DNA from 4 places in the Cellvibrio sp. KY-YJ-3 genome. Region 3 is predicted to be linked to each of the others. Evidence: predicted binding sites of a transcription regulator. Region 3 holds the regulator's gene; each other region holds the start of a gene.

Region 1 (8,220 bases), 2.0 Mb from region 3:
TTGCCGGATTGGCGCTTGCGATATTGCTCCGCCATCAAACTCACAAACTGCTGCGCGCCCAAACCTAGTGGTCGCTCCCGCGACCAGACCAGATCAATCCACAGCTCCTCGCCATTGGTGAAGTTTTCAATGGGCAATTCCACCAGCATGCGGCCATTGAGATAGGGTTGCACACAAGCGCGTGGCAGCCAGGCCCAGCCCAGTTCCGCCAGTACCAGCTGTAGCGCTACTTCGGGCTGATCGACCCGCCAGTAATGTTCGGATGCGATACAGAATTTATCGCTGGCGGATGGCTTATCGGCCTGGCTGCGGCTACCCACCATCACCTGCCGCACCGGACGCAATTGATTGTCGTTGATGGTGCCTGCGGCAGAAACTTCCTGTAGCAGGGGATGGGTGCGGGCGATAACCGCGACCAGCGTTTCGCGGCCCACTTCCTGAAAGTTTTCGCGCCCATCGGCCGCCGGGCGCTCAAACACCAGCGCGAGTTGCGCGCTGCCCGTGTGCAGTAATTGCAGCGCGTCGGTCTGTGGGGCAGTGATGATCTGGGTCTCCAGCAGCGGATATTCTTGGGCGAGTATTCGCAGCGGTTCAACCCAGGGCGTGGCCTGCAACTCCGGTGCAATCACCAGCGTCAAGCGCGCCTCCAAACCCTGACTTAACTCCAATGCCTGAGTATTCAGCTGCTGCAACTGGCTAATCAACAAGCGCGCTTGCGGTTCCAATGCGCGCGCCAGCGCCGTAGGTTTGGGTTCGCGCCCGCGGCGATCAAACAACTCCAGCGCCAGCTCCGCCTCCAAATTCGCAATCGCCATGCTCACCGCCGAAGGTACGCGCCCCAACTGACGCGCGGCGGCAGAGAAAGAACCGCTATCCAGCACGGCCAAAAACACGCTGATCGTCTCGGAATTAAATGCCCCGTTCATCGCCATTACGCCTTTATCTGTCAGTAAAACTGATAGTAGCTAACTTTTTCTATCATCACAAAGCATAGAAACTGGCTGCAATGTGTGGAGTAACAGATAACAACCTAGAGGTAGATATGCAGGGCATAAAACGGCGGGTGGTTTACGTCGGCTTGTACGAATTGGTGGCGATTATGCTTTCAGCCCTATTGCTGGAGTGGATAACCGGCGCTGGCGCCGCGCACTCGGTGGGTATTGCAGTGGCGGCCTCGGCCGTGGCGATGGTGTGGAACCTGGTGTTTAACTGCGGCTTTGAACGCTGGGAACAGCGGCGCGCAAACCACGGCCGCAGTATTGGCATACGCCTGCTACATGCGCTGGGCTTTGAAGGCGGCTTGGTGATTTTTCTTGTACCAATCATCGCACTCTGGCTGGACGTCAGTTTGCTGGAAGCGCTGCTAATGGATTTAGGTTTATTAGCGTTTTTCCTGGTGTACACCTTTGTCTTTAACTGGGTGTTTGATGGGGTATTTGGTTTGCCGGAGGCAGTCCTGAAAACGTTGTGAATCGCTATTCGTCATAGCACTTATGCACGGGTTCTAGGTGCAGTGATTTAAACATGCGCCCTCTATCAACAAATGCTGATAACCACACTGCCCTGTTTATGGCCGCCATCCACATAGGCATGTGCCTCCGCAATCTGCGCCAGTGAATAAGTGCGATCAATCACCGGCTGCAAGATACCCGCATCGGCCAGCGCCGCCAGTTCTGCCAGGTCGCTGGCGCGTTCGGCGCAGGGCCCGGCGATCACCCGTTCGCGCTCCCAGAGTGGTAAATAGAGCGATTGCAACATTTGCGGCAGGGTCGCACTGACTGCGAGCAACCTGCCACCGGGTGCCAGTGCGCGGCAACTTTCGGCCCAGGGCGCATTGCCCTGGGTATCCATAATCACGTCATAGCGCTCGCCGCTGCGGGTGAAGTCTTCGCGCTGGTAATCCACCACCTCGTCCGCACCCAAGCGGCGTACCAGGTCGCGGCTGCTGTCGCTGCAGACCGCCGTGATGCGCGCGCCGTAGTGGCGGGCAAGCTGCAGGGCGGCGCAACCCACTGCGCCACTGGCACCATTAATCAGGATGCTTTCACCCGCCTGCAGCTGGCCGCGGCGCAAAAAATCCAGGGCGGTGGTGCCACCAAACACCAGGGTCGCAGCCTGGTTAAAATCCAGCTGCACCGGTTTATGGGCGATGGCGCCATTGGCATCCAAACAGACATATTCGGCATGGGCGCCCATGGTCAGACCGGTGAGGGCGATAATCGCATCACCTGAGTTAAAACGACTGACCTCACTGCCTACCGCCACCACAGTACCCGCCAGATCAACGCCAAGAATGGGTCGGCGCGGCGCGCGCATACCAAATACCAGCCGCGAGATCAGTCCAAACCCGAGTGGCATCCGCAGGCTGCGCAGGCGCACATCGGCGGAATTGACACAGCTGGCGTGGACTTTCACCAAGAGTTGGTTGGCCTTGGGCCGGGGCTGTTCCACCTCGGCCAACTGTACAACGCCGGGGGCACCATAGCGGGTATAAACGGCGGCTTTCATTGCATATTCCAGGTAGAGGCTATGGCGCGAGTATAGGTCGCCGGACTGGCGCTAAATGTAACTAACTGTAGGCGCTAGCCAAATATATCCAACTGCCCGGTACCGGTTTTGGCGGCAGGCGGAATGCTCAGCGGTTTGCGAAACTGGCTGCAATCCAGCTGCACAAAACGCCCGCTTTTGTTCAGGCCATAGCGTTTGAGCGCCTTGGCAAAACGCTGGCGGATCATATCTGCCCACAGCCCTTCGCCGCGCATACGGGTGGCGAAGTTGGCGTCGTAATCCTTGCCGCCGCGCATATCGCGAATGCGATTCATCACCCGCTGCGCCCGCTCGGGGAAGTGGGTTTGCAGCCATTGCTGGAACAGCGGGTTTACCTCCCAAGGTAGGCGTAGCACGGTGTAGCCTGCGGCGGTTGCGCCCGCACTGGCTGCCGCTTGCATGACCTTTTCCAGCTCCTGTTCGGTGATAAACGGAATTACTGGCGCCACACTGACCAGCACTGGAATGCCGGCTTGCGCCAGTTTTTCAATGGTTTGTAAACGCCGGGTGGGCGATGCCGCCCGCGGTTCAAGGCTGCGCGCAATGCGGTGATCGAGCGTGGTAATGGTGATTGCCGCCGCGAGCAGATTGCGCTCGGCCATAGGTTTGAGCAAATCCAGATCCCGCTCAATCAGTGCTGATTTGGTGATTATCCCCACCGGATGCCGGCATTCATCTAATACCTCCAGACACTGGCGGGTGATGCGCAACGCCCGTTCCACCGGCTGATAGGCATCGGTATTAATGCCCAGCGCAATCGGGCTGGGCTGATACTGGTGATGGGCGAGTTCGCGGCGCAGCAATTCCGGCGCGTTGGTTTTGGCGTAGAGCCGGGTCTCAAAATCCAGCCCCGGCGACAGCCCTAAATAGGCGTGGGTGGGGCGCGCAAAACAGTAGACACAACCGTGTTCGCAGCCGCGATAGGGGTTAAGCGACACACTAAACGGCAAATCCGGCGACTGGTTGCGGCTGAGAATCGTCTTGGCGAGTTCGGCTGTGACACTGGTGTTGAGCGCGGGGTTGATATCGGTATCGTCGCTGTAAGCGACCCAGCCGTCATCGACGGTTTCAATCAGTTGGGTTTCAAAGCGCCCCGCCATATTGCTCACCGCGCCCCGCCCTTTAATCGCCTGCAAGGGTTTTTCGATCCAGGGGGCGGGGTCGCTAAACTCCGGATAATCGCTGGTCATGGCCGCACCTCAAATACTGTATAAATAAACAGTAATCTTGAGCGCGAATTGGCGCTTTGGCAAGCCTTGACGATTCGTTAGTCGCCTTTGATTTAACAAAAATGATTTCCCCTGCAACCTTTTCAAGCATTGCCCGTAAGTTCCTCCGACAACCAAATCCCAGGAGGAATTACCATGAACCCGCTTACTCGCACATCTTATCGCGCCTTGTTAATGGCGCTTTCCTGCACTGCCCTACTCAGCGCCTGTGGTGGCGGAGGCGGTAGCGGTGGAGGTGGTGGCTATTCATCCACGCCCGGCAGCACGGCCTACTCCAGTGTGGTCGCCAGTTCCATCGCACCCAGTAGTACACCGGCCAGTTCGGTCGCGCCCAGCAGTACGCCTTTATCCAGCGAACCTGCATCCAGTGCGCCGGCTTCAAGCTCGGTAGTATCCAGTTCAGCGTCATCCAGCTCGGTGGCACCGGCATTGGTACCGCCCGTGGTATTAATCGATAGCCAGCTCAATAGTGCCGATGGCGATTATTTTGTCGCAAGCGGTGAGGTGTTGGTGGGCATACCCGAGGATTCCGGCAACACCAGTTTTGTCGCGCAGCTACAGAATCGCACCGGTTTTAGCCTCTACACCTTTGCCAATGACACCACCGGTGTGTCCAACTGCAGCGGTACTTGTCTGGCCAATTGGCCGCCGCTGTTAGCCAACCCGGGCGATGAAGCCAGCGCACCCTATTCGATTATTGAGCGCAGCATGGGCACCGCGGGCCCGGCATTGCAGTGGGCCTACCAAGGCCAACCATTGTACTTTTTTATTGGCGATACCAATGCGGGTGAAACCACTGGCAAAGCCATCCCCAACTGGTTGCTTGCACGACCAATGCCTACCCGGATTGTTGCCAACGCCACACTCGGTAGTCATCTCGCGGCAGCAGGCAGTGTGAAATTGGCGATGCCGGTCGACGGCGCCGAGCAAACCAGCACCGCCGAGCGCAACGGTTTTACGCTTTATACCTTTGACAATGACACCGCCGGCGTCAGCAATTGTTCCGGTACCTGCCTCACCAACTGGCCAGCGTTAATCGCCCATACCGGCGCAATTGCCACCGCACCCTACAGTTTGGTGCAGCGCGCCAGCGGTGAAATGCAGTGGGCACTGAACGGCATGCCGCTCTACTTTTTTGCGGGCGATACCCAAGCCGGTCAAACCAATGGTGAAGCAATCGGCAATAACTGGTTTGTGGCGCGCACGCCTTCCGTTGCAGTGAATAATCACCCCACCAAAAACCGCTTGCTGGTTGCTCACGGCAATATCATCACGGCGGCTGGTGCGGCGGATAACTCCCGCCTCGATTTCACCCTCTACACCTTTGACGACGATACCCCCGGTGTCACTACCTGCTTTGGCGCTTGCCTCGCTGCCTGGCCTGCACTTTATGCACCGGCGGATGCACAAGCGTTTGGCGATTTCACCGTGATCATGCGCGATGAAACTTCCAAACAATGGGCTTACAAGGGTTTACCGCTCTACTTCTTTGTCGGCGATAGCGCACCCGGCCACGTCACCGGCGAATACACCGATTGGACTATCGCGCGGCCATAAAAAATCGGGCACTGCACATTTTTGCAGTGCCCGTTTTGCTTTTTAGGCTACGACGCAATCAATAAAAAGAGGAGCAGACAAGATCATGAAATTATTATTTTTTGCACTGGCAATCGCGATGTTAACCGCCTGCGGCGCCGGTTCCGGCGAAGGGTTAAATGAACAGGGATTACCCAGCACCAGTAGTAGCGGAAGTAGCAGTAGCGCCGCTGATGATGGGGTTACGCTGGCACAATTACAGCAAACCATTTTTGGTGCGATTTGCACCAACTGCCATACCGGCGCCAATGCCCCGCGCGGTTTGCGTTTGGATTCGGAAGAAAATTCCTACGCGTTTTTAGTGAATCGCAGCGCCGATGAAATCCCCACCCTGATGCGTGTTAATCCCGGCAACCCGGATGAAAGTTATTTGATAAAAAAATTGGAAGGTGCTGCCGATATTGTTGGCGCGCGTATGCCGCTCGGTGGCCCCTTTTTATCGCAAGAACAAATTGATCAAGTGCGCAGCTGGATCGCCAATGGTGCCCCGCGGGTTGGCAGCGGTGCCGCGACTACCAAAGTAGCGCGCGCCAGTACCCAAAAAACCAATAACCAAATCACCGTGGAATTACTGTTTAGCCGCGCGCTGCAATTTGAATCCATTGCGTCGGAAAGCATTTCTATTTTTTATCACACGCTGAGCGAACATCAGGCGGTGGAAGATTTTTCCCTGCTGCTTAACGATCAAACACTTTATATAACCCTTAACAATATTCCTGCACAGGCGATTCAAGTGGAAGTGATTATTCACGACCGCGAATTGCAGCAACTGCTCGATCACCAGTATCAAGTCGTCGATGGTGATGCCGATGAAATTCAGGGTGGAGGTTATCGCTATGTTTATACACTGTAAAAAAATTATCGCTGCTGGTGCCGCGCTGTTGTTGTGCCTGTTGGCAAATACAGCCGCTGCAGAACCCTATCTGGCGGTGAAAAATAATGTGCAATGTTCCGCCTGCCATACCAACCCGGCGGGTGGTGGTGCACGCACAACCTATGGCGCCTGGTATGGTACGCATCAGCTACCGCAAACGGCGGGCAGCCTGAATTTATTTGATGCGGGAAAGTTGGGTGAAACACTGCGCATCGGCGCTGACCTGCGCACTAACTATTACCAATCAGATCGCGATGAAGCTGAAGACGCGCGCGGTTTTGAAACCCAATCCGGCCAGCTCTATGTGGTATTGCAACCCAAAGACTCGCGCTTTGCACTCTACATTGATGAACAAATTGCTCCCGGCGGTGCGCTGAATCGCGAAGCGTTTATTCTTACCAAATTAAATGGCCAGCACTTTTTAAAAGCGGGCCGCATTATGTTGCCCTATGGAATTCGATTGGAGGACGACAGCGCTTTTATCCGTCAGGCCAGCGGTTTCAATTTTGATACCGGCGATAACGGCGTAGAACTGGGTTTGCAGTACAGCAAAACCCTGTTTAATTTTGCCATTAGCAATGGCAGCAGCGGGCTCAACAATGACGATAAAAATTTGCAGTTTTTATCGCGTGCGGAATACCTGGGCAGCAATTGGCGAATTGGTGCAACCGCGTTATATAACGATGCTGAAGCCGGTGCGCGCACCCAAGCGAATGTGTTTGGTGGATTTGTCTGGCAAGGTTTTGTATTTCTCGCCGAGGCAGATTTAATTAAAGACGAATCTATTGAAAACATTTCCGGCGAATATCAACAGCAGCGTGTGGGTTTGCTGGAAGTGAACCGCGAAATCAGCAAAGGTTATAACGTCAAACTCACCACCGAGTTTTTGGATCCGGACACCAATATCGATGAAAACCACCGCGTGCGGCACTCATTATTATTGGAGTACACACCCTTTGCCAACTTGCAAATTCGCGGCGGCCTGCGCCAAGGCGATGACATTCCCCAGCGCGCTACAGGGAATTATCTGGATATGTTTGCGCAGTTGCATTTTTATTATTGATGGAAATAGTTAGAGCTGGATACCTGCGAACGCAGGTATCCAGTTTTTAATCAATCACAAATTAAACGCATAATCCAAATAAACCTTGCGCACCGAACCCGAATCGCCTTCAGGTTCAAAATTGGCGAGGCGCAGTGCAATGCTGTGTTTGCGATTGGGTTTGTAGACAAAATCCACATCCAATTCACGGCCGATGTTATTGCCCGCCACATCATCTTTAAAAAAGTGATAAGAGATTTCTACCCGCAGGGGTGAGGCGCGCCATAATAAGCCGAGTGAAAAATTGCGCACGCCGCTATTGGGCGTGTTGCCTATTTCATCGGCCCAGCCTTCAAAATCGTGATTGGAACCCAAGGGGGTAATAAACGCCGCGCCATTATTTGCACCGAGAATTTCGTAACGCGTGCTCAATTCCCAGCTGTTAAACCCGAAGCCGAGATCGAGCAAATAATAAGGCAAGCTTTCCGCATGGAGTTCAAAACGATTTTGTTGCGCGGCTTCAATTTGCACGCGGTATTTTATGCGGCGGGCTTTGTAGTTGAGGTTGTAGTTCACACCAACCGTATTATTGGATGCGCTGGGCATGTCCCGGTTGTCGATGCGATAGGCATAACCCACCACGCGGGTGTAGTCCCACTCATTCCATTCAAGCCGGGTGAGGTGGCTATGGTGTTGGTGATCGCCAAAAAACGCGCTGTCTGGTGAGCTATTGCCGTTGCCGTTGCCGTAATCGTGTTCGGGTTGCGAATTTTTTCCATCAGCATCCTCACCAAAAATACGGTTGGCATTGGCGATATAGCTGTAGGTAAAGTTTGAATTGCTGGCGAGTTTAAATTTGCCCAGTAGTGCATCAAAGGTTTGTTCGTTTTGCCAAAAACCATTGCCGCCAATAAAACGCTGGTTGTCAAAAT
Region 2 (8,220 bases), 2.1 Mb from region 3:
GCAGAAACCGCTTGATGTAAATTTGGATCAAAAGGTTCACCTTCAGGGTTCACTACCGCCACTTGATGACGGAGCAGTGCATCCACAAAGGATTTATGGGTGAGCTGAATACCTTCAATAAACGCAGCAAAAGCTTCATTGGCCGGATCGATACTCGCCAATGCACGCTCCAGGTTATCCACTACGGGCAACAGGTCGTTGACCATTTTTTCCAAACCAAACTTATGCGCTTTTTCCACATCTTGCTCGGCGCGACGACGCGCATTTTGCGCATCCGCCTGCGCGCGCAGGGATTGCTCTTTGGCTGACTCATAAGCCGTAGCCAAAGTGGCGAGTTGCGCTTGCAGGGTTTCAATACTCAGCTCGGCATTGGCCTCGGGTTGACCTTGAGCCTCGGCAGTTTCCTGCGCTTGCTGCTCGGTTGCTTGTTGAATATCGGAATAATCTTGAGTTGACACAGTGTTCTCCAATGATCAGTTGGGCGGAGTTCTCGGCAATGGAGCAGGCTCCGCAATAATGGCCACAGCACAGGCGTCGGTGTCCAGTGCAGGCTATATGGGGCTGAGGTGGGCAGATTCAAGCAAAGTGCGGCGAAGTTTTTGCCACCCCCCCTGCTGACGGCAATTGACCCTAACTACGGATTGCCAGAATTGACGCCACCCTGAAAGCACCATCATGGCGCACAAATCATTGTTTTGATCATCGTCTATTACGCCCAGATTCTGTGCATATCCCCACTTTTATGCGGTTTTTGACGCCTTTTCATCGCCTTAATAACCAAGGCCCACCAAAAAACACAGCCACCTGAAAATACCTTGCGACCACCATTGACAACGTTGTCTCATGCGGCTACTGTCAATCCATCTGATCACAACTTAGCCGCCTTCGGAGGCCCCATGTCATTACGCGTCAAAATCTGGATTGTCTCCGCCCAAATCCTGCTCGGCCTGCTGGGGATAATGTTGATTGGGCTATTTACCCTGCGCTATTCCAATAATCAGGATAATGAAGCGCGTGTGGAGCAGTTACTGAATAGCACCTATGCGACGGTGATCCAGATGGAACAGCTGGCCGCGCGCGGCGAACTAAGCGATGAGCAAGCCAAAAAAATTGCGACGGATTTGCTGCGCAACAACATCTATCACAAGTCCGAGTATGTGTACGTCGCCGATGAAAAATTGAATTTTGTCGCCGCACCGCTCGACCCGCAAATTCACGGCACCAGCTTCCATGAATTTAAGGATGGCAATGGCCGCAGTGTGGGTGAGATCCTGCAAAAAGCGGTGGAAAAAGCGCGCGGTCAAACAGCGCGTTATAAATGGACCCAACGTCAGGCCGATGGCTCCATCGAAAATAAATTGTCTATTGCCAAACTCTCACCGCGCTGGAATTGGGTAGTGGGCACTGGCATTGGCTTTAACGAAGTCAACGCGCGCTTTTGGGAAACCGCCAAATGGCAACTGACCATTTGTTTACTGGTGATGCTGATTATTGTGGTTCCCGTGGTGCTGTTTGCGCGCAAGCTGGATAACGGTTTGGGCGCGGAATTAAAAGAAGTGCTGGCGCTGGTGCGCGCCGTTGCCAACGGCGACCTGACTGAGCGCAATGTACGTCGCGCAGCAGAGGACAGTATTTATGGTTCGGTAGTGAAAATGCGCCATGCCTTGCGCGAGATGATCGGCAGCATTTCGCACATGGTCGCGCGCCTGCATGCGATTAGCGATGACATAGTCCATAAAGCTGAAACCAGTACCGCCATGGCTGAAGACCAGAGCGCCAATACCATCAAAATCGCGTCTTCTGCGGAAGAATTTAATCTGCAAACCAAGGACGCCATGCAGCAGGCAAAAATTGCCACTAACCAAACCGATCACGCCTCCAAAACCGCCAACCAGGGGCAAAAATTGATTTCCAGTGCGGTAAAAAGTTTTGTTGAAATCGACAACAGCGTGACCCAAACCCAAACCAGTATTGATGACCTCGCGGCGCGGATTAACAGCATTTCTGCAGTGATTTCGGTGATTAGCGAAGTCGCCAACCAAACCAATTTGCTCGCACTGAACGCCGCGATTGAAGCGGCGCGCGCGGGTGAACAGGGGCGCGGTTTTGCGGTAGTGGCCGACGAAGTGCGCCAGCTCGCGCAGCGCACCACCCAAGCCACCAGCGAAATTGGCGAGACCATTACCGCTGTGCAGAACTCCAGCCGCGTCGCCAAACAAAATATGGATGACATGGTGGTGCAGTTAAAAGATGGCATAGGCCAAACCCGTCAGGGCGGTGAAATTGTGGAGAGCGTGCGGCAGGAGACTGATGAAGTCGCCAAGATGGTCGCGCACATTGGCAACTCACTCATCGAACATGTACAGGCGAGCAGTTTGATTCTGGAGTATGTAAGCCAGGTCGAGCAGTCATCGCTGGGCACCAAAGATGCTGCGCGCGGTACGCTGCTGGCGTCCCAACAAATTCGCGACGCCTCCGACGAACTGAGCCGCCAATTGGAAGGTTTCCGCCTCTAGCATTCCGGAACGGCTTATCGCTCCCCCCACTTGCCGCCGCCTGCGCAAATACTGTATATATAGCCAGACAATTATTCACCATAATGTCTGGCTTTTTTAGTGGCGCACTTCATCGCCGCTGCCGGATTTGCGAGGCGCTGATGCTGACTCACCTGAATATCCAAAACTTTACGCTGGTCGATCAACTGGATCTGGACATCAAACCCGGTATGACCGTGATTACCGGCGAAACGGGGGCGGGTAAATCCATCATGCTCGATGCACTCGGGCAGGCGCTGGGTGATAAAGCCGATGGCGAGCGCGTGCGCACGGGTGCCAGCCGCGCCGATATCTGCGCCAGTTTTGATACCAGCCAAATCCCCGCAGCACAGGAGTGGCTACAAAGCCACGATTTGCAGCAGAGCGATAATCCGCACGAGTGTTTGCTGCGCCGGGTAATCAATGCCGATGGCAAATCCAAAGCCTATATCAACGGTCAACCGGCGACGCTGCAGCAACTGCGTGCGCTGGGTGAAATGCTGATTGATATTCACAGCCAACATGAGCATCAATCGCTGTTGGTAAAAGATACCCATCGCCGCCTGGTGGATGAATTTGCCGGCCAAACCGAATTAGCCAAACAGGTGCGCCTCGCCTTTCGCGAATGGCACAGCCGGTTAGAGCATTTTATTAACCTGCGCGATAACGCCGCCGATGTGAGCGCACGCTTCCAATTGCTTAGCTATCAATTTAACGAACTGGAACAGCTGGGTTTACAGCAAGGTGAACTCGCCAAGCTCGAAGCGGAGCAGCGCAGCCTTTCCAACGCCGAAGAAATTTTGCGCGGCAGCCAGCAACTCGCCGCGTTTTGTGGCGATGACGAACAGGGTTTGAGTGTGAACCTGCATCGCGCACTGCATATTTTGCGCAGCCTGCCGGAAAAATCCGCCGCACTGCAGGCGGCCGAAGAGTTACTCACCAGCGCGCAGATTCAAGTGGAAGAAGCGCAGCACGAAATTGAGCGCCATATCGATACCTTCAACCTCGATCCTGCGCGTTTGACGGTGGTGGAAGACCGCCTCTCAGCAATTTACGACATAGCGCGCAAGCACCGCATCCAGCCGGAAGCACTACCGTCATTTATCGATAAACTCAGCGCCGAACTGGAACAACTGCAAGGCGGCGATGCCAAGCTGGATCAATTGGCGCAGCAAGTGGAGCAGGCGGAAAAGGCCTATCGCCAACTGGCCGAGCAGCTATCAGCCAAACGCACCAAAGCCGGCGCAACACTGGCCAAACAGGTTAATGAACAACTCAAATTACTGGCGATGGAAAATGCCAAGCTCACCATCAGCTTATTACCACTGACCGACAAACCCGGCCCCAATGGTTTGGAAGAGGTGGAGTTTTTAATCAGCACCAACCCCGGCCAAGCGCCGCGCCCGCTGGCAAAAATTGCCTCGGGCGGGGAACTCTCGCGCATCAGCCTCGCCATTCAGGTGATTACCGCCAAAACCTCCGCGACGCCCACACTGGTATTCGATGAAGTCGATGTCGGCATCGGCGGTGCCACCGGTGATGTCGTGGGCCAACTATTGCGTCAGCTGGGTGAGCGCGGGCAAGTGATTTGTGTAACCCACTTGGCGCAGGTGGCAAGCAAGGGCCACCAGCATTTGCAGGTAGTGAAAACCGCGAGCAAAAAAAGCGCGGAATCCACCCTGGTGGAATTAGCGGGCGATAGCAAAGTGGAGGAAATTGCACGCATGCTGGGCGGCTTGAAAATTACCGATCAATCCATCGCCCATGCTCGTGAAATGCTGAGTTTTTAAGGGTATTAACCAGAGTTCAGCAAACCGTGAGCAATAAAAAAGGGCGCTATGCACTGCGCCCTTTTATTCAACCACCCAATCAACTAACAACATTCACTGTCAGGATGGGCGTTTTTTTCTCACGTAGAGCACCAGACTGTGATCGGTGAGTTCGTAGCCGTATTCCGCCACTATACGTTTTTGCAATGCCTCAATTTCATCGTTATGGAACTCAATGATGGTGCCGGCATCTATATCCACCATGTGATCATGATGTTCGCCGCGCGCCACTTCAAATACCGAGTGGCCGCCATCGAAATTGTGCCGCACTACCAAACCGGCAGATTCAAATTGGGTTAATACCCGATAGACAGTTGCCAAACCGACATCGTCGCCCTGCTCCATTAGCGCTTTATATACATCTTCCGCGCTCATGTGATGCTGTTCAGAGGACTCCAGCATTTGCAAAATTTTCACACGAGGCAAGGTCACTTTAAGACCCGCTTTGCGCAGTTCGTGGTTACCGTCTGCCATTATTTCCCCCAAACCCTTCTCAGTGTTCCTGTGGTTCGGGTATTATCCGCGTTCATTTTCGTTAGTGGAAGCCCTAGTATGAAATTAGCCAGCCGTGTATTTCTGGCCCTTGTGTTTATTACGGGCCTCACCGCCTGCTCCAGCTTCCGCTTTCCTGGTGTGTATAAAGTTGGCATTCAGCAGGGCCACATCATTACCCAGGAAATGGTCGATCAATTAAAACTGGGCATGAACAAACGCCAGGTACGCTTTGTACTCGGCAATACTTTACTGCCGAATACCTTTAACGATGACCGCTGGGATTACCCTTACAGTGTGCGTCGCGGTTCACAGGGTGAAATTACCCAATACCTTTACACCGTTTATTTTGAAAACGATAAGCTGGTAAAAACCGAGGGCGATTTCCTGCCTGGTAAAGCACCCATGAGCGGTGAAAAATCCAAGCGTTATTTGGATGATATGCAGCGCGATGTCCCGGTGCCAACAGAAGATAGTACACCGCCAGATTTGCCCGATCCCGAAGAGTTGGAATAAATACACTTAAGCATCTGGCAAAAAATAACTACCCAAAAACAACCGCCTAAAAAACTAACGCCCGGATCTCCGGGCGTTGTTGTTTTTGGGCAGTGGTTTTTAGAGGGTTGTTTTTGCAGGGCTAGCGTTGCACTGGTAAACATTTACGCTTCACACAGGCGCCACATCTGCCCCGCGCAAACTGCACACGCGATTACGTCCCTCGCTTTTCGCGCGATAGAGCGCCGCATCGGCCTCTTGCAATAATTGCTCAGCGCGCTCTATACCCGGTTCAAAAGATGCCACTCCCGCACTCAGGGTGACGTGAAAGATTTTTTGATCGACCGTAAAGGTAAGGTCGCGAAAACGTTTGCGGATATCTTCCATTAATAAATGCGCTTCAGCGCGGGTGCAGCGCGGCAATACCGCCACAAATTCTTCACCGCCGTAACGCCCCACTGCATCCATTTTACGCAGCCGTTGGCGCAATAAATGGGCGATGGCTTTAATGACTTTGTCACCTGCCGGATGACCGTAGCTGTCATTGATTTGTTTGAAATGATCCAAATCCAGCATCACCAGGCTCAGCGCTTCACCGGTGCGCTGGGCGCGGCTCAGCTCTATATCCACCTGCTCTTTAATGCGCGAATGCTTCAGTAAGCCGGTCAAACTGTCGCGATCCAGTGCATCGCTTAACTGGCGGCTGCGCGCAGCGCGCACGGAAACTGCCGTTACCAATTCCAGATCGCTGAGCGGTTTGCTGAGGAAATCGTCGCCCGCGCGCCCCATGGCTAACGCGCGTTTTTGTTCGTCCTGCTCGGAGGATAAATAAGTAATGGGAACCCGCAGCCAATCCTGATTCAAGCGAATGACCTGCGCCAGTTCTATACCGCTGCACACCGGCATATTGATATCGAGCAAAATCAGTTCGGGGTGAAAGTCATTGAGCAAGGCAAAAATATCGCGCGGACTATTGCTCACTTCGGCGCGAATATCGGCACCGCCAAGCACCAATTTATAGTGCTCTGCAAGGGCGAGATCATCATCGATAATCAGTACACGATAGGGGGTACTGCGGTGGCGATCCAGATAATTTTCAAAGCAGTCCACCAGCCGGATGATATCCAGTGGCTTCACAAAATAACCCACCGCACCGGCACGCACGGCGGCATGGTAGGCGTCAAAATCAGTGCGACTGGAGACAAAAATCACCGGCACCGAAGCGGGTAATTGGTGCTGTAACCGGGCAATCGCCTCCGGGGTTTCGCGCCCCTCATCAATGAACATGACATCGCAGATCATAAAATCCGGCGGGCGGCGCAAAATCTCGCCCTCGGCAGCGGCGATGGTGCCAAAGTGCTCTACCTGATGGCCGAAATGGCGCAGGGTGATGCAGAGTTCATTGGCCACATCCGGATCATCTTCCAGTACATAAATGAGCGAGCTGACCGCCCCCGATGGTGTTGCCGGGGGTGGCAGCGCGACACTGGTAGCAGGCGCTATTTGAAGTTCGCCCCCCAGCGCTGTCACCGCCACTGAAAATACCCGCAGCATGCCAGTGTCTACGGTGCCAGCGGCTACCCAGTCCAACACCTGTAGCTCCAGTTTTTTGGCTTGTTTACCCAAGTCAGGAAAGCCAAAACTGCCCGCTGAGCCGGCCAATTTGTGCAATTTTTGCCCCAATTCCTGCAGGGCGGCGGCTTGGCTTTCCGGCACTAATGCCAGGGCTACCAGTTCGCGCAAGCGCGCGATTTCAGCGGGCAGCCGCGCCGCATAATCGGCGCGCAGAGCCTCAAGGCGCGCGGCGATTTCGGTTTTTTTGTCCATAGAAAAACTGTACCCGATGGTTTGCATTGGTGTCTGATTCTGTAACAGCAAAAGGGATACGCCCCGCAACGACAGGCGCCAGTTGTCAAATAATAGAAGTGTTGCGCACGAATAGCCAATGTCCGCCAATGGGATATTTACGGCGCTGAATTTAATATCTGGGTAGCCGGAACTGCATCACAGCAAAGCGCGTCTATACTAGCCTTAGCGCCACCCACTTCCGACCAACTAATAATCCATTTTGCCAGCCACTGCAGGGCTTCATGCTAAAAAGAATCGCCGTAAAAGACATCAAACTCGGTATGTTTATCTGTGAATTTTGCGGTTCATGGATGGAGCATCCCTTTTGGAAAACGCGTTTTTTACTGGACGATGAAAAAGACCTGCACGCGATTCAGGCGAGCGGGATCAAGGAGCTGTGGATTGATGTCAGCCAGGGCATAGATGCCAGCGATGCCGCCGCAGCCAAGACCGAAGCCGAAGTAGCACAGGAAGCAGAAGCGCTGTTGCTGGGCGCAGATAAAGCCGCCGTAGGCGAAAAGCTATCGCTCGACGAGGAAATCCAGACTGCCGCCAAACTGTGCGCCAAAGCCAAAGAAGCGGTGATTGAAATGTTCAGCGATGCGCGCATGGGCCGCGCCATTCAGGTGGAACAGGCGCGCGCGCTGGTGGAGGAAATTTCCAACTCGGTATTGCGCCAACCTCACGCCCTGATCAGCCTCGCGCGCCTTAAAAATGCCGATGAATACACCTACATGCACTCGGTAGCCGTCTGTGCGTTGATGATTGCGCTGGCGCGCCAGTTGAATATTGACGAAGAGATGGTGCGCGAAGCCGGTTTTGCCGGTCTGTTGCACGATTTAGGCAAAGTGGGCATCCCCATGAAAGTGCTCAATAAACCAGGGAAACTCACCGACGCCGAGTTTTCGGTGGTCAAATCCCACCCTGAAGTGGGCGCACGTATTTTGATGGAAAACTACGACGTGAGCCCCATGGTGCTGGACGTATGCCTGCATCACCACGAAAAGGTGGACGGCACCGGC
Region 3 (8,220 bases):
CCGCGGTGGCGTATTCCGTTGGATTGATTCCATTGGCGCCCAGACATTCTGTGATATGGCGGCAAAATTCAGTGCGCTCGGTGCGCTTTATCAAGCACCGGATAGCCTTAAAGCCAAAGCGGCCAACAACCAAAAATTTTACGGCTAAGGAGTCAGAATAATGAGCTTACAACCACGCGATGCCGTTATCGTCGATTACGCACGTAGCGCTATGGGGCGCTCCAAAAATGGCTGCTTCCGCAATGTGCGCGCTGACGATATTTCCGCGGCAATCATTAAAGGGTTGCTTGCGCGCAACCCACAGCTGGACCCCAATACTATTGATGATTTGCTTTGGGGTTGTGTTATGCAGCGCGAAGAGCAAGCATTTAACGTAGCCCGCAATATTTTGTTATTGGCCGGATTGCCGCACACAATTCCAGCACAAACTATCAATCGCTTGTGCGGTTCTTCTATGTCAGCGTTGCACACCGCCACAGTCAATATCCGTGCTGGCCAAGGTGATGTGTATTTAATCGGTGGTGTTGAACACATGGGGCATTTGCCCATGTATGAATCGGTCAGTATTAACCCCTTATTGGGTTTGTCGGTTGCGAAAGCGGCGGGCAATATGGGGATGACAGCGGAATACCTGGCGTTGTTGCACGGCATCAACCGCCAGCAAATGGACGAATTTGGTGTGCGTTCCCATCTGTTGGCTGCTAAGGCCCGTGACCAAGGCAAATTTGATCGCGAGATTATTGCGGTTAACGGTCACAATGCCGATGGTTTTTTGATGGCGGTGAATCAGGATGAAACCATTCGCCCTGACACCACTTATGAAGCGCTAGCCAAATTACCGCCGGTTTTTGACCCTAAAAATGGTCAGGTCACAGCAGGTACATCTTCACAAATGAGTGATGGTGCATCAGTCATGCTGGTCATGTCTGCCGAGCGCGCCAAATCGCTCGGACTCAAACCTATCGCAAAAGTTGTCTCTATGGGGCTTGCCGGGGTTGATCCGTCAATTATGGGTTACGGCCCTGTACCATCCACCGAAAAGGCATTGAAAGCGGTCAATCTGACCATTGATGATATTGATGCAGTAGAGTTGAACGAGGCTTTTGCTGCCCAGGCATTGCCGGTGTTGAAGGATCTCAAGTTGCTCGACGCTATGAACGACAAGGTAAATTTACACGGTGGCGCGATTGCTTTGGGGCACCCCTTTGGTTGCTCCGGTACTCGTATCACCGGGTCATTGCTGACGGTAATGCAAGATCGTGATTTAACCATGGGTGTTTCTACCATGTGTATTGGTTTGGGGCAGGGCATTACTACGGTGTTGGAACGACTCAACTAATCACAGAGTCTGTATTCAGGTTGCTTTGGTGCCAAGGCAATCTTGATATCCAAAGGTTGGCTTAATGCCGGCCTTTTTTATATGTACACAAATGTAATCCCTATTGTTTTGCCAGCAAGAAATTACATCGCTCTGATAAACTAGATTCTATTTTTCGATTAACCCATCAAAGAGACAGGTTTGATTCTTCTTACTCTGGATAAAAATACAACACCGGACAGGTGTTTGGCCCAGCGCATAAAGTCGTGGCAGGACTCTGCAGATAAAACCAGCGTTGATGTATTTGCTGTGCGTTTTGTCCATCATGCAAATTACCTTGCCGGGCAACCGCAACAGGATTTGCTCGCGTTTATTTCGATCTCGTTGCCAAATCACCAGTCGGTTATTCCCGACGTCAGTATCAGTATCTTTCCTTGCTCCAGTGATCGTCTTCATGAAGTGGAATTGGTGCCTGCCAATGTTGAGTCAATGGTTCGTTATTGTCGCGAGCAGGGTTTCCCGCTAGTTCGGATCTCGTCCCCCCTATTATTGGAGCCGGTTTATATCCCCAAGCCTTGGGGGCAAGAAATTTGGTATACCGGTATTGAAACGCGCGGGCAGGCCCGAGTGATAGGGGATGGGGGGAGCTTACCTTTACCCTGGGTGATGGAGTTCTTGCGCGATCAACTGGCAATGACCGTTGCCGAGCAACTGATTCTTCTCAAAGTCCTCGATCCACTTGCGGATGAACGCTATGGCGATCTGTATTTTGAGTTGCACGAGCAGAAGCAGGAAGTTTACGTCGTTACTCATGTTGATAAGTGTGCATGGCCAGATGGGCGTGGCGCCATTCAACTTGGCTTTGATCCTGCCATGCGAGCGCAGTATCTGACATGGAGTGCATTTAAAGACGCATATCGTAAAGCGGTTAAGGACTATGAAAAAACACGGCGAGCAATTGATGCAGTACTCGATCAAAAAAAGCAGGAGCTGGGTATCGCATTGGATCAACCAGTTGCTGTAGATCAATTAAAGTTATGGGTTAAACAACTCTCGCAAGATGTTGAATATAAAGATTTAGTTGTTCGTGAGCAGGATTTGAAAGATGCGATGGATCGTTTTATTGCACATCTACCGCTCTCGATTGGCGATGTGGTTGCTGTACCAAGATTGGTACCGCATGCACTTCAGCACGGTGTGCGGGTCGTAGAATTCCAGACGCCGGTTTATGAGCGAAAGATTCTTAGTTTCGGCCAGAAGGTTCTCACTCAGCAGCATTGGGATACGGATGAGGCCTTGAGTCTGGTCGATATCAATGCTGAGCATTTGCTTCCGCCGGTCATAGTTTATGAGAGCGACGATATTCAGATTCAGCGCATCGTTAACTTCGATGAATTTGAAGTACGCCGGATTGCCTTGAATGGTATTCATCACTTTGATGTTGAGCGCTATTGCTTGTTAATGGTGTTGGAAGGAGAGGTAATTATTGGTGATGATGCCGCTGCTGCCACATTGGCTAGCGGTGATGTGGCACTAATTCCTGCTAATACCCATGCTGGCCACAGGCTTAAAAGTTCTGCCGGTTGCTTGTTATTGCAGGCAATCCCTCGCGTGGGTTGATATTTTTCAAGTGCAACGATTGATAAATAGCTGGTAAATAGGCTTCCATAACATTGGGTGTTAGAATGCGCGCCCTTTTCTTGCGTCAATAACGGGAATCCTATGTCTTCCTTTTATGAAATTGTTGAGCTGACGAATGGCGATGTTGCCTTGCAACGCGCAGATAGCGAAACTAATGAGCCCTTGGTAACAATTCGTTTTTCGCAGGAATCTCTGGCATTTCTGGGAGAGGAAAAGTTCATGGTCGCCAAAGCGATGATTGAAGCGGGAATGGATGTAGCAGGGGAAATTGCAGATCAGCAGGCAGAAGCCCAATTGGATGATAATTTTAGTGAATTATCCGAGCTGGAAAAAATGATGCTGCATTGATTAAGCGAGGTTGTTATCGTCCTTGATCTCCATTATTCAACTTGAATTTATCTAACACGTAGCAGCAGCCCCTGACATTGACCTTTTGCTGCTGCCGTCTCCAGCTGCGACAGCTCCTTATCACTTAATTTCCCAGGACTGGATATAACCGTGTGGCTGTTGCCAGCAGACAGTGCCTCCCAGGTTATCCATAACAGAGCTTGTGGATCTTGCGCATGAATAACGCGGATAAAGCGAGTATTTACGCCGTAGGATTCAAGCAAATCCCTACTGATATTGTGCGGTGCGATCCAGGTAATCCAGCGGTCACTGGCGCTATTGCTTAAAAACGCAATCATGGGCAAGAGCAGGGCGAGCTGTTCTGGCGAGTCGCTGGTTAATACCAGCTCGGTGACACCGCTGGCAGTTTTCTGGTTGGGGGTATGTTGGGGTATAACACGAGCGATATTAGTCACGGCGAATTACTCCTACGCTTAAACCTTCAATACTGAATTCCTGGTCGCGGGTATCAACCAGAATGACATCGAAATCGGGGTTCTCTGGCCATAACTCAACTTGTGCGCGGTTACCTGCACGCTTGAATCGTTTTACTGTGACTTCTTCACCAATACGGGCGACAACGATTTGGCCATTGCGTGCCTGATCAGTTTTATGTACTGCGAGTAAGTCACCATCAAGAATGCCGGCATCTTTCATGCTCATGCCATGCACTCGCAGAAAGAAGTCAGCGCTGGGCGAAAAGAAGCTGGTGGGAATGTTGCAGTAATCTTCAATATGTTCTTGTGCAAGGATCGGGTTGCCTGCAGCAACTCGTCCGATAATAGGAATGCCCGCTTGCAATTCAGGTAATTTAATACCGCGCGATGCGCCGGGGATAATTTCGATTGCCCCTTTGCGAGCAAGCGCTTTGATATGTTCTTCGGCAGCATTTGCTGACTTAAAACCTAAGATACGTGCGATTTCGGCGCGGGTAGGTGGATAACCGGTTTCATCCGCATAACTGCGGATCAATTGCAGTACCTGTTCCTGTCGGGGCGTTAAGTCAAACATAGTGCACTCCTGGGTCTGTTTATCTGTACAGTGTCTGTGATTATATACAGTAAATCAGCTTGTGCAATAGTTTTTCAAACTGCTGTTATTTCACCCTGTTGCCATAGCGAATGTTGCGCAATTCGCCCTGAGTAAAATACAGATGGGTCATAAATTTGCCTTTGCCTGGGTTGTAGGTCCAGATCTCGACTTCCGTGCAGGTTTGAATGGCGACATTGTTTTGAATGTTGTTGTTGCCGTTTTGAACACCTTGTGGAGTGGTGATTGCGGCGGAGGGCTCGCAGTAGCTATCGGTCATCAGTGGCTCACCACACAGTTCGATAATATCCGCTTTTGTATCGCCCGCACTGGCGAGTTGACCATTGCAGCGAAGGGAATCGGCATTCGCGGTGGTTGCTAGTAAAGCGGTGCATAAAATGAATGGAGCGGTATATTTGGCCATCGTTTTTCCCCCGTTATAGATATTGTTAATTTAATTCTCATGACTGAATCGAAAATGAATTAACTGCCTATTTTGAGCAGAAGTTTATCTAGCAAACGATTAGGTAGAATTCGCTTCATTACACCAACGAGGTAAGTGGGGAAGGTGACGTAATAACGTGCTTGTGGACGAGGTGACTCGAGGGCATGTTTAAGCCGTTTAATAACAGCCGCTGGTTCCAGGGTGAAGGGGGTGTTGGTTTCTGCTTTGCCCAGGCGATTGATTGCCTTTGCGTAAATATCCCGGTGGCGGCTTTGTTCGGTGTCGATGTTTTCCAGTAGTGCAGTGAGAGCATTTTTACGAAATTCGCTGCGTATCGGTCCCGGTTCAATCAGTGAAACAAATACCCCGGTGCCGGCTAATTCAAGGCGCAATGTATCGCTAATACCTTCAATTGCATATTTGCTCGCGTTATATGCCCCGCGTAACGGCATGGCGGAAATGCCCAGAATCGATGAGTTCTGAATGATTCGTCCATAACCCTGCTTGATCATGACCGGCAGTATTAAACGCGTTAACTCACACCAACCAAAAAAGTTGGTATCAAATTGTTTGCGTAATGCATCAATAGGTAAGTCCTCTATCGCTCCCGGCTGCCCATAGGCGCCGTTGTTAAAGAGTGCATAAATTTCTCCGTCGGTAAGTGCCATTAATTCTTTAAAGGCTGTTTGGATTGAACCTGAATCGCTCAAGTCCAACTGCAGGCATTCAAAGCCTTCAGCGGTGAGCCGTGCTACATCGGTAATCTTGCGGCAGCTGGCGATAACCCGGTAGCCCGCAATTCGTAGCGCCTGGGCGGCTTCATAACCTATACCCGTTGAGGCACCGGTGATCAGAATAGTTTTTTGCATGAGCGTCACTTTTTGTTAAAGGTTTTTGCGATATAGCCGCTAGCTTATAAGACCAGCGAATGTTCTGGTCGCGACTGTTCAGGCGCTGTTTAGGGCCGCAGCATTCCGCTCCTTGTTGAGCCGCAACAATCAATGGTGATGTATGAATTCCTATTCTGCCGTAAATAGCTATGCCAGCGTTAAAGTTCATTCCGGTGTTGAATCTGCTTCTCCCCATCGTCTCATCCAGATGTTATTTGAAGGTGCTCTGGAGCGTATTGCGCAAGCAAAAGGTGCTATTGCGCAAAAACAATTTGCGCGCAAAGGTGAGTTAATCAGCAAAGCGGCGGCAATAGTAGGGGGCTTGCAGGGCAGTTTGAATGACAATGAAGGCGGCGCGTTAGCGGCAAATTTAGATAGCCTTTACGATTACATTATCCGTCGGTTAACCCAGGCAAATTACGAAAACAGCATTGATCAACTGGATGAATGTGCGCGCTTGCTTGGGGAGATTAAATCTGCCTGGGATGCAATTGGCAAAGACGTTTAAGGAGTCTGCGATGACGCTACGATTAGTACCTGAGCCAGATTACACCGGTGAGGCCGGGATAATGGCCATGCGCTCACTGCAGCAGGCGTTAACTGTCGCCTTGCAGCAAGAAGATTGGGAGCGCATTCGTCATTTGGATCGTGTTTGCGTTGTATTAATAGACAGGGTGATTGCCGCTAATCGTAATGACAAATCAACATTGATTCGCGCCCTGAGTGAATTGAAAGGTGTTTATGCCGGTTTGATCGCTCAATGCCAGCAGGAAGTAACCTTGCTGCATGCGACTTAATCGCAAAGTCACGCAAACATTGCCCCATATGGCCACAAGTTCGCCGGAAATTAACACCGCAACCTGCTTTTTATGCGCAATACTCGCCAAAATCAGCCGACCCTGCTAGCCTAGGTTAATCCTATGGCTATCAGGTATATGCTGTGTCTAATTACAATCCGCAAGAAGCACTCAAACAATATCAGAAGCTCGGTATTGAGTCCGAAGTCAGTCATGCATCGCCCCATCGTTTAATTCAACTGTTATTTGAAGGCGCGTTAGGGCGTTTGGCGGCAGCGCAAGGTGCGATGGAGCGGGGCGATATTGCCGTTAAAGGTGAAATGCTTGGTAAAGCGATTGGCATTGTCGGCGGTTTGCGTAGCTCGTTAGATATGGAAGCCGGCGAAATATCCGAGCGTCTGGATCAGCTTTATGAATACATTAATCTTCGCCTGTTGGAAGCCTCTGCACAAAACGATATAGATAAAGTAGTTGAAGTCATTCAGCTGCTTAAAACAGTCAAGTCCGGTTGGGATGAAATTGGCCCGCAAGCCGCCAAGGCTCCCTGATCATTCCGATTGTTACAGTAAAAATTAAACCCGCACCTGACAAAAATAATAGTGACTTTTTCATTCTGATTTTTGTCAGGCATTTTTTTGGCGAATAAATATTCAAATTGTTGTCTTTCTGATAAAGCGCCAATAAAAATTCGTCATTAATTTGACTAACCTCACAGTCTCTACTAATACTTACTCCCATAAATCTTCTCGCCGTGTGTAGTTGTCAGCTAATTGGCAGCCATAAGTCATTGGCATGAAATGAAAAAGGTCTTGGGGTATGTGGCGCAACAACAAAGTTTTGGTTATTGACGATAATCCGTCACGTCGACACGATCTAAATGTGTTATTGGAATTTCTCAGTGAGCCTGCATTGGTCAGTGCCAGCGATAATTGGTTATCGGCGGTGGCTGATCAGAATCATGGCGAAGATTATGTCGCCGTTTTTATTGGTGATTATCGCGCCAGCAAACAAAATCTTACCCAACTGCTCAAAGATGTGCGCAACTGGAATGATGAATTAGCAATTGTGCTGGTGGGTGATGAAAATCAAAACGCTGATGCCAGTTTGGAGGATGCACTGCGTTTTATGGTGATTGCCAATCTCTCGGTTCCTCCTACCTACAGCAAGCTGGTTGATACCTTGCACCGCGCACAGTTGTATTGCGAAGCTCAATCCAGTTCCAAACGCCAACCGCAACGTCGCCCTGTACATTTATTCCGCAGTTTGGTGGGAACCAGCCGCGAAATTCAAAATGTGCGCGAAATGATGGCGCAAGTTGCTGATAAAGATGTGTCGGTATTGATTACCGGTGAATCGGGTACCGGCAAAGAAGTGGTTGCGCGCAATTTGCATTACAACTCCCCCCGTCGTGATAAACCTTTTGTACCGGTTAACTGCGGTGCCATTCCTGCAGAGCTGTTGGAAAGTGAATTGTTTGGTCATGAAAAAGGTGCATTTACCGGTGCAATCAATTCTCGCGCCGGGCGTTTTGAAATGGCCGAAGGTGGCACCTTATTTTTAGATGAAATTGGCGATATGCCACTTAACATGCAGGTAAAAATTCTGCGGGTATTGCAAGAGCGTTGTTTTGAGCGTGTAGGCAGCAATAAAACACAGCCGGTTGATGTTCGCATTATTGCGGCGACCCATCGCAACCTTGAACAAATGATTACC
Region 4 (8,220 bases), 1.8 Mb from region 3:
TTTGCGGCGGGATTACATTGCCAATCGACTTGGACATCTTGCGACCCTGCGCATCCACTACAAAACCATGGGTCAACACGGTTTTGTAAGGTGGAACCGCATGCATCGCCATGGAGGTTTTGAGCGATGATTGGAACCAACCGCGATGCTGGTCTGAACCTTCCAGATACAAATCCGCAGGGAAACGTAAACCAGCGCGCTGCGCGAGCACGGCGTAATGGGTCACACCGGAATCGAACCATACATCGAGAGTATCAGTCACTTTTTGATATTTATCAGCATCCGCGCCGAGCAACTCTGCGGCATCCAATTCGAACCAGGCATCCATCCCGCCCTGCTCTACTTTTTGCGCAACTGCTTCAATCAGGCGTGCCGTTTCCGGATGCAATTCTTGCGTTTCTTTGTTTACAAATAACGCAATGGGTACGCCCCAAGTGCGCTGACGGGAGATACACCAATCGGGCGAAGTGGCGAGCATTGCATCGATACGCGCCTTGCCCCAGTCCGGCACCCACTCAACCGACTCCACCGCTTGCGCAACCTGATCGCGCAAATTGTTTTTGCTCATGCTCACGAACCACTGCGGCGTTGCGCGGAAAATCAGCGGGGTTTTGGTGCGCCAGCAGTGCGGGAAGCTGTGCGTAATTTTTGCCTGCGCCAGCAATGCATTTTTTTCGATTAATAAAGCGATAACTTTTTCATCGACTTTGTAAACGTGATCGCCCGCGAAAATTTCTACATTCGGGCGATAGGTGCCGTGATCGTCGATATAGTTCAGCGTACCTATACCGTATTTCACACCGACACTAAAGTCGTCGGCGCCGTGATCGGGCGCGGTGTGAACAAAACCGGTACCAGCATCAGTTGTCACGTGATCACCGAGAATCACCGGAACCTGACGCGCATAAAAAGGATGCTGCAGCAGCAAGTTTTCCAGCGCAGCACCTTTTACACGGCCAACGATTTCATGGCTTTCAATTTTTGCGCGCGCCAGCACGCTGCCGATTAAGGTTTCTGCAATTAGCAGGCGCTCATCGCCAACTTGCACTAACGCGTAATCAACTTCCGCATTGGCAGACACAGCTTGGTTTGCAGGCAATGTCCAAGGTGTAGTGGTCCAAATCACCAAAGAGATTTTTCCGCTGCCACTTAATTCGGTAATGGCTTTTGCAATCCCTGCTTGATCGACAACCGCAAATTTTACGTCGATAGAAAAAGACGTCTTATCCTGATATTCCACTTCCGCTTCAGCGAGCGCGGAACCGCCGACCACGCTCCAATACACCGGCTTAAAGCCTTTGTGTAGATGACCGTTCTCAGCGATTTTACCGAGTGCGCGAATAATGTCGGCTTCGAATTTGTAATCCATGGTGAGATAAGGTTTATCCCACTCACCCAAAACCCCCAAACGCACAAAGTCAGCCTTTTGGCCTTCAACTTGTTTGGTGGCATATTCGCGGCATTTATTGCGGAAGGTTTTTACATCCACTTTGTCGCCCGCTTTGCCGATTTTTTTCTCAACATTGTGCTCGATCGGCAAGCCGTGGCAGTCCCAACCCGGCACATAGGGCGCATCAAAACCGCTCAGGGTTTTACTCTTGACAATAATGTCTTTAAGAATTTTGTTGACCGCGTGACCGATATGAATATCGCCGTTGGCGTAGGGTGGGCCGTCATGCAAAATAAATTGCTCGCGGCCAACACGCGCGGCGCGAATCTGTTGGTACAGATCACTCGCTTGCCATTGTTTCAACATGTCCGGCTCGCGCTGGGCGAGGTTTGCTTTCATCGCAAAACCGGTGTTAGGCAGATTCAGTGTTGTTTTGTAATCGATCATGATTCACGGTCAACTTGTTAACAAAAATGTTTAGAAAAAATTAGCGAAAATCGCCAGAAAATTATTGCTTGTCTTTCACTTCAAGCCGATCAACCACCTTTGGCATGGTGACCAGAATTGCCAGGGCTAATAGGGTGCAGAGGATTGCTGAAGATTCGCGCCCTAAACCGGCCGCCACACCAATGGCTGCTGTCAACCAAATACCGGCAGCGGTTGTTAAACCCTTAAGATCCTTTTCATCATTTCCTTTCAAGATTGCCCCGGCACCCAAAAAACCAATACCTGCAATAATGCCCTGCATTACCCGGCTTAACTCTTGCTCTGAAAGACCTGCCTGCTGGGGAATTAACACGAATAATGCAGAGCCTATGGCTACCAGCATATGTGTTTTAATACCGGCCGCCTTGCCACGCTGCTCGCGCTCAAAACCCAGAATTCCACCCAACAATGCTGCCATCAGCAAGCGGGTTACGAGAGTGGTAATCTCGCTTACATCTTTTAGGTCAGAAAACTCTGCCACCAATGTGCTGGTTATTTGTTGCCAAATGCTGCTCATAGTTTGTATTCCATTTTACGAAAACCGAACATCGACAATCTTCAGCAACTTGTAAATCAGCTGAGGCTATTGCCCCTGAAATAATCTTGCCCCTGACTGATATCTGTTTGTAATTGCGCTTGCAATTCATCCAATGAATTGAATTTTTTTTCATCGCGCAATTTGGTATGAAACACCACATCGATCATCGCGCCGTAGACTTTGCGCGAAAAATTAAACAGGTGCACTTCCAGCAGAGGCTTTTTATCCCCCGTAACCGTTGGCCGCACACCAACGTTAGCGACGCCCTGATGCACGCTGCCATCGACAAAGCGCGCGATGACAGCAAACACACCGTGCAGCGGTGAGCGATAACGACGCAAATGCACATTGGCAGTGGGAACGCCGAGTTTGCGCCCGAGTTGCTGGCCGTAGGCGATGCGTCCACTAATGCTGTAAGGTTTACCCAATAGGATTTCGGCCTGTGCAAAATCGCCCACTTCCAACAACTGGCGGATGCGGGTGCTGCTAACACGCTCACCCCGAAGCTCCAGAGTACAGGTATCCGTTACACCAAAACCGCGCTCACGCCCAACGTTTTGCAACAGCGTAAAATCACCCCGGCGATCACAGCCAAACCGGAAGTCATCGCCCACCACCAAATGTTTGATGGCCAAACCATCCAGCAGGACTTTTTCGATAAATTCTTCGGCAGTCAGGTTGCGCAAGGCTTGATTGAATTGCACGCACAGTACGCGTGCCACACCGGCAGCCAGTAATGCCTGTACTTTTTCGCGCAGGCGCATCAAGCGTGCGGGGGCTTTGTCACCCGAAAAAAATTCGTGCGGCTGAGGTTCGAATACAATTACCACCGCCGGTAAGTTGTAGTAGCGACTAACATCAATCAACTGGCGCAAGATGGCTTGATGCCCTAAATGCACACCATCAAATGAGCCAATGGTCGCCACGCAGCCGCGATGCCAGGGGCGCAGGTTATGTAACCCACGAATAAACGCATGTGCCGCTGGATTCACTCTGTGTTTTGCCCTCAGCCAATTTGCCTGAAAAAATGGAGGGCGGAAGTATACAGGAGCGGTGGCACCTGAGCCTACCCCGCTAGCCGCGCCCCTCCCTCCTAATCAATATTGTTGCTAATGCTGGGCCTTAAAGTCACGCAGGCGCACGCCCACGGCAAACAGCATCAATAGATAGACAACAAAGCCAACCACGCAAATCACCATCAAGCGCAGGATCCGCTCCAACGCCGACCACTCGGGCCAGATATTCCAGAGCAACAGAAAACCGGTCAAGACCGCCACCAGAGCCAAATTGGCCGCACCGTAGCGCAACCACAACGCCGGCCAGTTGCTGGCAGGACTGTAGACTTCACTCTTACGCAGGCCGCGATAAAGCAACCAGGCATTTACGTAGGCCGCCATCGCCGTGGTAAACGCCAGCCCAACATGCCCCATACCCCAGAGCATTACCAGCGGAATCACCACCAGCGGTTTCATCAGGATATTGGCAAAAATCGCGATGATGCCAATACGCACCGGTGATTTCATATCCTGCCGCGCAAAATAGCCAGGTACCAGAACCTTGATCAGCATAAAAGCGAATAACCCGAGTGCATAGGCTTTAAGGCTATAAGAGGACATAAGGATATCCGACTGCCTCATCTCACCATGGTAGAACAGGGTATAGAGAATCGGCTCCGCCAGAATGATCAGCGCGAGCGTGGCGGGCAGCGCGATCAGCACCACAAAACGAATCGCCCAGTCGAGCATCTGGCTAAATTTTTCACCCGATTGCGTGGCGCTCAGGCGCGATAAGCCGGGCATAATCACCGTCGCAATCGCCACCCCGAATACACCAAGCGGCAGCTCTACCAAGCGGTCGGAATAGAACAGCCAGCTTACGGCACCGTCACCCAACATAGTGGCAATCATCGAATCCAGCAGCAGATTCAATTGACTTACCGACACCCCAAACAGCGCCGGCGTCATCAGCACCAAAATGCGTTTAACGCCGGGGTGCGACCAATCCAGCTTGGGCGATGGCAAGAGGTGGATCTGGCGCAAAAACGGCAATTGGAACAGCAGCGAAAAAATACCCGCCGCAACAATACTCCACGCCAGTGCGTAGGCGGGATTGGGGAAGAAATCGGCGACAAGCAGCGCCGCTGCGATCATAAATACATTGAGAAAAACCGGCGTCACGGCGGGGATCGCAAAGCGGTCGTAGCTATTCAAAATCGCCCCGGCAAAACCGGTAAGCGAGATCAACATCAAATAGGGAAAGGTGATGCGCACCAAGTCGGTCAATAGCGAAAACTTCTCTGGCTCATCGGCGTAGCCATAACCAAAAATATAGGCAAAACCAACTGCACCCAACACCCCAATCACAGTCACCAACAGTAAAATCGAACCAAGGCAACCGGCTACTTTATCGACCAACTCTTTCACTGCAGCATGAGTACCTTTCTCGCGATACTCGGATAACACCGGAATAAATGCCTGGGAAAAGGCGCCCTCGGCAAACAAACGCCGAAAGAAGTTGGGGATTTTCTGGGCAATGGCAAAAGCATCCATCGCGCCGCCCGCACCCAACACACTCGCCAATACGATATCGCGGATCAGCCCCAGCACCCGCGACAGCATCGTCATGGAGCCCGTAAGCAAGCTGGAGCGCAGCAGGCTTTTGGGACCCTTTGGTTTCTCCGGTGAGGGTTTCTCCGAAGAGGGCTTTTCCGGCGATGGCGGTTCAGGTGATGGAACGGGAGGTAACGCGGCGGAGTCAGACACGGGCAAATCCTGTGCAGGTGAAAAGAAGCGGCATTATCAACGGCTGGTATACTCAGGCACAACACCCAGCCATCACGATCAAGGAGAATCTATGCGCAACTTATCACGCCACCGCACTGCGGCAGTTATTACCAGCCTGATTACACTGCTTAGCGCCTGTTCAAAAGAAACTACCGACACCCAAATTGCTCCGTCCTCCGCGCATATTTCCGTTGCCGCCAGTTCCAGCGTAGTCGCCAAAATTATGCACCCCAGCTGGGATGCAGACCAAAATGGCGTGAATGATTGTGAAAATGATGGCAGCTGCGATCACAACGTCGACTACAGCCAGCCGCGTCCCGATCCGGTTGCCGCCCTGCACCAACGGTTCGCCGCTAACAGCAAACGAGGCCCCTTTGTATTTACCTGCGCAAGCGAGGCAGCACCCACCTTTACCGCCACTTTTTACGCCACTGAACCGGGCACACTTATTTTGGAACACGGCCAAAATGCCGCCGAACTACAGCAGGCGCCAGCCGCCAGCGGCAGCAAGTACGAAGGGCCGGATGCCAGCTTTTGGGAACATCAGGGCGAGGTACGAATCCGTTGGGGAACTGGGTTGACAGAGTTGATCTGCAAAGCAACCCCTTAAGGCCTTCACCGGTGGGTGCCTATAGCCACCCACCGTCTCCTCACCAAAAAAATGCTTTCAAACACTCAAAATCACAAAAAATAACAACTTCTCCGCTTCCTGATGATGCCCGGGCATGGCAGACTTCCGCCCTCAATAGCCTGGGTATTTTCGTAACACAACCATTGTGTACATTTCCATTCATCAGGAAGATTTTATGTCTATTAAGGTCGATGATCTGACGGTAATTAGCGTCATAGTGCCTGTATACAACGTGCAAGATTACTTGCCCGAATGCCTTGCGTCCCTCGCCAACCAAACATTTAGTAAACCTTACCAAATCCTGCTGATTGATGACTGCTCCACAGATGACAGCAAATCAATCTGCGAAGACTTTGTGCGCACCAACCCAAGCCTCGCTAAACTTATTTACCTGCGCGAAAATAGCGGCGTCTCGGTTGCACGCAATACGGGAATCAGCGCCGCCACTGGCACCTACTTCACCTTTGTCGATTCTGATGATCGCCTGCCCGCCACCGCACTGCAGCAACTTTACGACGCTGCGATTAAGCACAAAGCCGACCTAGTAAAGGGCAACAACCTTATTTTTAATGAGGTGCGCTGCCGCAGCGCCAATCACAATGTAAAGAAAGAAAAAATTTACGAAGGTGAAGCCATTCTCTCGGCCTTTCTGCAACACAAGGAAGTCCGTGGCCACACCTGGGGCAAACTTTTCTGCCGCGCCAGTTTTGCCCATATCCTCAACCCGCCCAAAGTCACCATGGCGGAGGACACGCTCTACTGCGCAGAGGTTTTTTCCAAAGCAAAAAAACTGGTGCTAATTACCGACACTGTATATCACTACCGCCTGCGTCCATCCGGTGCAACGGGCAGAAAGTTCCAAACCGGCGCCTATCTCTGGTGGCTGCATAGCATCGAAAGTTGTGGTCATTTTGTTTCCAACGCCACACAACAACGACACCTGAAAGCACTGCAAATCAGAACACTTCTGCAATTGGTTCGAGAAGCGCGCCATCTCAAAACAAAAGACCTGAGCACAATTTTGCCCGAAGTAACAGCACGCCAGCGGCAATGGCAATTGGATGCATCACCGCGCCGTCTGGTATTTAAAATCAGCCCCAAGTTTTTATTTGATTTCCTTAAATTCAAGCTTCAACTCAACCACTTGAAACACCGCCTGCGCTATCAAAACCATGCGAATATCACCCATTAACTTCCGCTAGCCCCACCCAAAAAAACGCGACGCTTACTTCACAGCAATTTTTAACGGTTGACATCCCGCCCCGCCGCAGATACTGTATATAAAAACAGTAACAACCTTTTGAGGATTTACCCCATGGCAGTAGTCGCCGTTTGGTTATGTGATCGGGATGGCAGTATGTTTGAAGACAGAAAAATCGCAGAAGAGCACGATAAGTATCTGGAACTTGCTGCCAACATCACCCAGTTGATAGAAGACAACATTCCCGGTATCGATGAACAACACAGCGAAGCGATTGGGCTGTTATTAGCGCAACGCCGCGAATTGTTAGCAAAAGCCTGCAAAGGCAAGCCCGATGAATTATTGCAGCCCTTCACCTACGAAAAGCCTGCAACCCTGAACAGCAAAACCGGCGCCGCCATGGACAAGGACAACTAGGCAGCAAGGGTTTCTGTAAGCATGGGTGCGCCCACAATCACCCGTGCCGTTAATGGCCGCCCACACAGCCATTAACACCCCACAAACAACTGAATTACCACTCAGTGGTTTGTTCGTGTAAAGGTGTGCTTTTGCTGCGGGCAATCACTACTCCCCAGCAGTTGTTGTTCTCAGCACTGCACACCGGCTTCCAACCATTCGTTAATGTCCGTTTGTCAGCCACAAGCGACCACAGAAACGAATCGCTTTCACCACTGCACCTTTCCTATGGAACCTCAACGGGTGCGGTGGTTTTTTCATTTTCTTGTGTTATTGTCATTTTTACCATATAACTATTTACCCCTGCCTCGCCGCAGCGGATAAACCATAACAATAAACTTGTGGATGAAAACGACATGCATTCAGAAACTCTCCAGGCTCGCCCCTGTAACACCTATTTGGTCCTTAGCGCCCTGCTTTTTTCCGTGTTATTCAGCGCTTCGCTTGGTGCACATGCAAACACCCTGCGAATAGTGCAAGGCAATAACAGCATTGAGGTATACGCCAGAGGTTTACTGCAACTGGCGCTCAGCAAATTGCCCGAATCCTACAAAGCACAAGAGACAGTGCCCAATACCAGCGAGGAGCGCATGGTAAGCATGCTGATGGACAACCAGTTGGATGTGGTCTGGTACGCAACCACCAATGAACTGGAAGAAAAACTGCAGCCAATTCGTATACCTATTTATCGCGGGCTGCTGGGCTACCGGGTATTGATGATTAAAAAAGGCACCC

Evidence for each region. The regulator LexA, encoded in region 3, represses DNA repair genes until DNA is damaged. The targets are predictions, from matches to a motif close to ACTGTNTNTANANACAGT.
Region 1: the regulator LexA is predicted to act here: its motif matches at 3,753-3,770, upstream of D0B88_RS04035 (PA0069 family radical SAM protein).
Region 2: the regulator LexA is predicted to act here: its motif matches at 2,567-2,584, upstream of recN (DNA repair protein RecN).
Region 4: the regulator LexA is predicted to act here: its motif matches at 7,102-7,119, upstream of D0B88_RS01255 (YebG family protein).

The regions. Positions count from the first base shown of each region.
Region 1 is NZ_CP031727.1:936,156-944,375, forward strand. Features, by position in the region: gene D0B88_RS04020 (LysR family transcriptional regulator) at 1-926, opposite strand, end outside; gene D0B88_RS04025 (PACE efflux transporter) at 1,007-1,471, shown strand; gene D0B88_RS04030 (NAD(P)-dependent alcohol dehydrogenase) at 1,537-2,508, opposite strand; gene D0B88_RS04035 (PA0069 family radical SAM protein) at 2,583-3,737, opposite strand; gene D0B88_RS04040 (hypothetical protein) at 3,912-5,333, shown strand; gene D0B88_RS04045 (hypothetical protein) at 5,419-6,225, shown strand; gene D0B88_RS04050 (hypothetical protein) at 6,209-7,309, shown strand; gene D0B88_RS04055 (alginate export family protein) at 7,364-8,220, opposite strand, start outside.
Region 2 is NZ_CP031727.1:566,217-574,436, forward strand. Features, by position in the region: gene grpE (nucleotide exchange factor GrpE) at 1-458, opposite strand, end outside; gene D0B88_RS02530 (methyl-accepting chemotaxis protein) at 897-2,516, shown strand; gene recN (DNA repair protein RecN) at 2,657-4,324, shown strand; gene fur (ferric iron uptake transcriptional regulator) at 4,424-4,837, opposite strand; gene bamE (outer membrane protein assembly factor BamE) at 4,916-5,371, shown strand; gene D0B88_RS02550 (diguanylate cyclase) at 5,522-7,177, opposite strand; gene D0B88_RS02555 (HD-GYP domain-containing protein) at 7,441-8,220, shown strand, end outside.
Region 3 is NZ_CP031727.1:2,925,367-2,933,586, forward strand. Features, by position in the region: gene fadB (fatty acid oxidation complex subunit alpha FadB) at 1-148, shown strand, start outside; gene fadA (acetyl-CoA C-acyltransferase FadA) at 161-1,339, shown strand; gene D0B88_RS12310 (hypothetical protein) at 1,520-2,938, shown strand; gene D0B88_RS12315 (hypothetical protein) at 3,041-3,307, shown strand; gene D0B88_RS12320 (cell division inhibitor SulA) at 3,355-3,762, opposite strand; gene lexA (transcriptional repressor LexA) at 3,755-4,357, opposite strand; gene D0B88_RS12330 (DUF2845 domain-containing protein) at 4,443-4,799, opposite strand; gene D0B88_RS12335 (SDR family oxidoreductase) at 4,859-5,689, opposite strand; gene fliS (flagellar export chaperone FliS) at 5,832-6,218, shown strand; gene D0B88_RS12345 (hypothetical protein) at 6,229-6,507, shown strand; gene fliS (flagellar export chaperone FliS) at 6,651-7,055, shown strand; gene D0B88_RS12355 (sigma-54 dependent transcriptional regulator) at 7,324-8,220, shown strand, end outside.
Region 4 is NZ_CP031727.1:265,914-274,133, forward strand. Features, by position in the region: gene ileS (isoleucine--tRNA ligase) at 1-1,837, opposite strand, end outside; gene D0B88_RS01230 (MgtC/SapB family protein) at 1,899-2,393, opposite strand; gene ribF (bifunctional riboflavin kinase/FAD synthetase) at 2,450-3,406, opposite strand; gene murJ (murein biosynthesis integral membrane protein MurJ) at 3,524-5,065, opposite strand; gene D0B88_RS01245 (MliC family protein) at 5,268-5,807, shown strand; gene D0B88_RS01250 (glycosyltransferase family 2 protein) at 6,004-7,020, shown strand; gene D0B88_RS01255 (YebG family protein) at 7,144-7,446, shown strand; gene D0B88_RS01260 (transporter substrate-binding domain-containing protein) at 7,842-8,220, shown strand, end outside.